Regions from separate parts of the Oceanobacillus sp. FSL K6-2867 genome, predicted to be linked through region 1. Evidence: riboswitches for the same ligand, from Rfam matches in the RefSeq annotation. Region 1 holds a riboswitch; the other holds the start of a gene.

Evidence for each region. Region 1 has a riboswitch for FMN ahead of NSQ77_RS02320 (ECF transporter S component). Riboswitches for the same ligand answer to the same signal wherever they lie in the genome.
Region 2: linked by a shared signal. The riboswitch ahead of ribE (riboflavin synthase) and the one ahead of NSQ77_RS02320 (ECF transporter S component) in region 1 are both predicted to bind FMN.

Annotation. Positions count from the first base shown of each region.
Region 1 covers NZ_CP150144.1:506,922-510,134, reverse strand. The annotation lists gene NSQ77_RS02325 (S8 family serine peptidase) at 1-1,445, shown strand, start outside; FMN riboswitch at 1,643-1,789, shown strand; gene NSQ77_RS02320 (ECF transporter S component) at 1,937-2,524, shown strand; gene NSQ77_RS02315 (hypothetical protein) at 2,583-2,741, opposite strand; gene NSQ77_RS02310 (cell wall hydrolase) at 2,935-3,213, shown strand, end outside.
Region 2 covers NZ_CP150144.1:2,718,561-2,721,773, reverse strand. The annotation lists gene NSQ77_RS13300 (S8 family serine peptidase) at 1-925, opposite strand, end outside; FMN riboswitch at 1,069-1,231, shown strand; gene ribE (riboflavin synthase) at 1,502-2,152, shown strand; partial or broken gene ribB (3,4-dihydroxy-2-butanone-4-phosphate synthase) at 2,164-2,775, shown strand; gene ribE (6,7-dimethyl-8-ribityllumazine synthase) at 2,803-3,213, shown strand, end outside.

The DNA.
Region 1 (3,213 bases):
CGTATGAAGGCACCTATACGTTAAAAGTCTTAGCTGCTGGATATCACGGAAAAGAAGTTGAAGTTGACCTTAGTGAATCAGATGCAGAAATCAATGTAGAACTAGAGCCATTTTATACTGTTCCAGGTGGAGAAATTGGCTATGATGATGGAACTGCAGAGAATGCCCGTGCCTTTTATGATGCAGGAAATGGCTGGGGTGTGAAAATGTCATTGCCTGAAGGTCAAGAAACTGCACTTGTTACAGAAGGTGTATTCCAATTCCATGATACGGATTGGCCAAGCCCAGGTGGAACAGAATTTGCAGTTGAAGTATGGGATGCCAGCGGACCAGATGGAACACCAGGTGAAAGAATAGCCGGACCAGTAGATGCTGAAGCAATTAGAAGTCTGGATGAATGGACAGTAGTTGATTTATCTGAACATGCAATCCAGGTTGATGGCGATTTCTATATGGTTTATATTCAAACTGGAGCAAATCCAAATGTACCAGGGCTTGCTACCGATGAAAGTGGACCAAATGCAGAGCGCAGCTATCAATATGTTGGCGGAGCATGGTCACCATCTCCTGCTGCAGAAGGAAACTATATGATTCGTGCGCGTGTAGCATATGGTGTAGAAAACCCAGTTATTACCTCACCAGAGGAAGATTTCATTACAAATGAACCCGAATTAACAGTGGAAGGTACTGCTTCTGAAACAACCACCGTTCAATTGCTGAATAATGGGGAAGAAGCAGGCACTGCTGAAATTGGTGAAGACGGTACGTTCGCTTTGCCGATAGAATTAACGGAGGGTGAAAATGAATTCCAAGCAGTATCATTGCTTGATGATGTCCAAGTTGGAGAATCCGAAGCCATTACCGTAACTTTGGATACAGAAGCACCTGAATTAACAATTGATACGCCGGCTGATGGCGATAAGGTGAATCGTGAAAGTGTAACAGTAGAAGGAACGGTAGCTGATGAAAATCTTGAATTTGTTGAAGTGAATGGTCAGGAAGCGTCGGTTAAGGATGGAAGCTATTCGAAGCGAATTTTACTTGATGAAGGTGAAAACACAATCGAAGTTGCAGCAGGAGATTCAGCTGGAAATACAACAACTGAGTCCGTTCCAATTGCGGTTGACTTTACAGCTCCTGAACTTGAAAATCTAACGCCGACAGAAGATGTCCATGTCAAAGCTGGTGAGAGCGTGAAGTTTGAATTTGATAGTGAGCCAGGATTAAAAGCAACATATTTTATCCATATGCCACTAACAAATACAACGAAAAATGCAACAGAGCTTCCAATGATGGAAACTGCTGAAGGACATTATGAAGGCTACTGGACAGCAACAAGCAGTGTTGTTGCTGAAGGAGCAGTCATAGAAGTAAAAGTAGTAGACGCTTTTGGTAATGAAACACGCGAACAAGCAGAAGGAAAGTTATTTATTAATGCAGAATAAGTAAAATGCGGGGGCTTTGGTCCCTGCATTTTTCTATGGTTGCTTGTCCAAACGTCAAAGGTACCAACGCATTCAAATCATCAATAAAGTTTCACATAATAAAATATCTTATAATTTGACATTCATTTAATTACGAGTTTTTATCTTGCATTGAGAGAAAAATAGTGTATAATAAATTTAACAATTAAATAATCGATTCCAATCTTCGGGGCAGGGTGAAATTCCCGACCGGCGGTAATAAGCAGAGATGCTTTAAGTCCGCGAACTGCAAAGCTAATTGCTATGTGGTTGACCTGGTGCGAATCCAGGACCGACAGTTACAGTCTGGATGGGAGAAGATATCGAGCCGGATTTGGTGCATTTCGCGCCGTATTTGACTATCAATTAATTAACCCCTAAAGCCCCTTTATGCTTTAGGGTTTTTGTGTCAGTTAGGCTAGTATCCTTCATCACGAGAATGGAATCGATAAGAGATGAAGGGGGAATAGATGATGCGTAACAATAGCAAGCAATCATCAAATTTATTAAAACTTATTATTTTAGCTTTACTAGGGACAATTTCACTTTTGTTATTTTTCTTGAATTTCCCACTGCCATTTTTACCACCTTATTTAAAAATTGATTTTAGTGATGTGCCAGCATTAATGGCTTCACTTATTTTCTCACCACTTGCCGGTGTAGTTGTTGTAGCAGTGAAAAATTTACTTTATTTAGCGGTTTCAGGTGCAGGAGATCCAATTGGTGTTGCAGCGAACTTCCTTGCAGGAGTTATGTTTGTTGGACCGGTTTCCATTCTGTATCATAAATATAAAGGTGTTAAAAGTGTTGTTTCTGGATTAGTTACAGGGACATTAATTATGGCAGTCGGAATGAGTGTATTAAATTACTTTGTCATTCTTCCTGCATATGGTTGGTTTATGGGATGGGGCGAAATGACAATGCAAGTAAAGTGGACCGCCGTTCTAGCAGGTGTGCTGCCATTTAACATCATAAAAGGTATTATCGTCGCACTATTATTTGTACCATTATTTATAAAAATGCATAGCTGGATTAAACAGCAGCAAGCAAAATTTATATAAACAATAAAAGCTAATCTCTATCAAAGAGGTTAGCTTTTTTATTAGCTATGCTCGAGCCTTAATCTCTCATTGCTCCCGCCTGGCGGGCCGTCATTGCACCTTGTCCCTCGTTTAAATCCTTTTGAATTTCTTGTTTTACTTTTTCAGCATCGGTTCCGGCAAATCCTGGCTTTGTACTAGAACGCAATGTCTTATTAGCTTGTTGTTCCTGTGGCATATTAAACCTCCTAAATATAATGTGTAATATCTATATTATTCACTAAAAAGCAATCATTATGTTAACAGTATTGGATCACAAGCAATTGAAAGTATATTTTAATAAAATACGTTGGGATGGTTTGTTAAAAACATTTTCTAAACAATGACATTAATACAAGCATTCTTTCATACTGTATTCTAGAGGTGGTAAAATGGCAAGAATTGCTTACCGGGATGCAGACGTTGACTTAATGGCAAGGATGATGAGAGCAGAGGCTGAAGGTGAAGGAAAGCAAGGGATGCTCTATGTAGGTAATGTCATTGTTAACCGTGTTGTAGCAGATTGTACGGATTTTGCTGATTTGCGAAACGTTGAAGATGTTATTTTTCATGTGCAAGGCGGAAATTATTCATTTGAAGCTGTTCAAAAAGGGAATATGTTTTATCAGCGAGCAAGAGAATCAGAAAGGAGATTAGCCGAACAGAATTTA
Region 2 (3,213 bases), 2.2 Mb from region 1:
AGGGTGCTGAGCCGGCCATTTCCGTAATCTGGAATGTTCGGCCTGCCATTGGTTCATAAAGTGAAGGCGTTTTTTTCGAAGGGGTTGACGCACCAATAGACAATGCTTTGTCAGCAGTTGCTGGCGCGCCAACCGTCCAGTCTTCAGGACCACTATTACCATTCGCGATAACCACTGGCACACCTAGCTCTGCAGCACGATTAACCGCTACACTTGTTGGGAAATCCGGGACATTCACATCGTTTCCCAGGGATAAATTGATAACATCTACTCCATCTTCAATCGCCTTCTCCATTGCAGCGATAACTTGTATAGATGTTCCTGCACCGCCAGGGCCAAGTGCCCGATATGCGTAAATCTCTGCATCTGGTGCGACTCCCTCCAGTTCTCCGTCAGCTGCAATAATTCCCGCCACATGTGTACCGTGCGATGTCGGTACGCCCTGCTCTGGTATTGTCTCCATTGGGTCTTCATCAAGATCAACGAGGTCATATCCGCCCCTGTAATTTTTCTGCAGATCCGGATGATTATGGTCAATTCCAGTATCGATAACCCCAACCTTTATCCCTTTTCCAGTGAATGAAGTCGTATTTAAATCAGAGGGAATTACCTGACCTTCTGTTTCAGCCTGTTTATTTGGAAGCGCCTTATATTGCTGTACCGAATGTATGCTTTGAACAAAAGGAAGTGCTTCTATTTTTTGCAAGTTTGAAGGCACTCCCTGCAATGCAATTCCATTGAACAATCGGCTATAAACTGCAATAACCTCGATAAATGGATGATATGTTTCCAAATACTCTTTATGTACCTCTGGATCCCCTTCTACTTCGATGATGATAGATTCCATTTCTTCTTTCGCCTGAAGTTCTTGTGGGTATGGAATAAATAGAAGTAAAAGCAATAAAAAGGTGCCAAAAATCCGCATAGGTGCCCGCTCCCTTTTTTAGCAATAGCATTTGAAATAAATTACGTTCTTATACATTTGCTTTGATTACGTCAGACTTATTAATTTTTTGCCTTGCTTTTATAATTGAACTAATGGTATACTGTTTTCAAAATTCAATACGCATATTCCTTCGGGGTCGGGTGAAATTCCCAACCGACGGTGATGAAGCATAGCTTCTAAGTCCGTGACCCGTGCGGTTTTTATAGGGCATAACCTATAAACCAAGCGGTGGATCTGGTGCAAAACCAGAACCGACAGTTAAAGTCTGGATGGGAGAAGGAATTTTAGGTAGGCACGCTAATTGTAATGCTTTTGGCGAGTGCTGTTATTTGTATACTTTTCATATAAATGACCAGGTGCTCTTTTGATGTATTACATAATCTTTTCCATTGCTTACTATTAAAATTCTAATCACAAGCCTCTGAGGAAACTCAGGGGCTTTTTCATTTCCTCCAGCTCGAGCGTCAATCAACTTGCAAGACTTCTTTGCTTCCATACGTTGCTGACCGAGTGCTTCCAAAGGATGCGATTTCTATATGAAAGGAAGTGAGTTACGTGTTTACAGGATTAATTGAGGAAAAAGGTGTCGTAAAGAAAATGCTGAAGGTTTCCGATCAGGCTGTCCAAATGACTATTGGCTCCAGCAAGGTAATTGATGATGTTGCGATTGGTGACAGTATTGCTGTTAATGGCATTTGCCTAACAGTAACTAGTTATACCTCCAATAGCTTCCAGGTGGATGCTATGCCAGAAACAATAAAATCTACTTCTTTGCAAGCTTTAAAACCTGGTTCTGAAGTAAATCTGGAACGGGCGATGGCAGCAAATGGAAGATTTGGCGGGCACTTTGTATCTGGTCATGTTGATGGAACAGGTCAAATTGTCCATGTGTACCAGAAAGAAAATGCTATTTATTACGATATCGAAATATCTGAATCTCTTATTCCATTTTTAATGCATAAAGGTTCCATAACAGTTGATGGAATTAGTTTGACACTTTTCGAAGTAAAACAAAATCAATTCACCATCTCCCTTATTCCCCACACTGCAGCAGAAACCATTCTTGGTGAAAAAGGTAAAGGGGATATCGTGAATATCGAATGCGACATGCTTGCAAAATATGTTCGAAATATGCTCAATAGTCAAAGCATGAAGCAGGAGTCAGGAATCAGTCCAGATTTTCTAGAAAAAAATGGATTCATATAGGAGGTAAAATAATCATGCATACCATTGAAGAAGCAATTACTGATTTAAAGCTTGGAAAACCAATTATTGTTGTCGATGACGAAAATCGAGAAAATGAAGGTGACTTTGTTGCTTTATCTGAAAAAGTGACACCTGAATTGATTAATTTCCTGATTACACATGGAAAAGGTCTCGTATGTGTTTCTCTGCCACCAGAACACGTGAAAAATATCGGGCTGTTACCAATGGTCGATCAGAACACGGATCCATATGGCACTGCTTTTACAGTATCTGTTGACCACAAAAATACTACTACTGGGATTAGTGCAGCAGAAAGAGCAAACACTATTCTGGCTTTAACCGATCCTCACGCACATATTAGTGATTTCAAACAACCAGGTCATATGTTTCCGCTTATCGCAAAGGATGGTGGCGTGTTAACTCGCCCCGGACATACAGAAGCAGCTGTTGATTTAGCACTTCTGAGTGGAGCATTTCCATCAGGTGTTATCTGTGAAATCATTAAGGACGACGGTACAATGGCACGACAACCTGACCTTGAGATCATGGCTGAAAAATTTGATCTAAAGATCATCTCAATAGCAGATTTAATTGTCTATCGCAATACAAATAAAAAAATGATTATTCATTCGTAAAGGAGAAAGAAGAATATGGGAAAAGTATATGAAGGAAACGTAGTTGGTACAGATTTAAAAATCGGAATTGTGGTTGCCCGCTTTAATGAATTTATAACATCAAAACTATTGGATGGTGCACACGATGCTCTGAAAAGACATGGTGTTGCCGAGGATAATATTGATATTGCATGGGTTCCAGGCGCATTTGAAATTCCATTAATTACACAGAAGATGGCAGCACTTAATAAATATGACGCTATTATCACATTGGGAACGGTGATTCGCGGATCTACTCCACATTTTGATTATGTTTGTAATGAAGTCGCTAAAGGTGTTGCAAATGTTTCGTTTCAAACAAGCAAGCCAATCATCTTCGGTGTCTTGACAACAGAATCGATTGAACAAGCAATTGAACGTGCTGGGACAAAAGCAGGAAATAAAGGC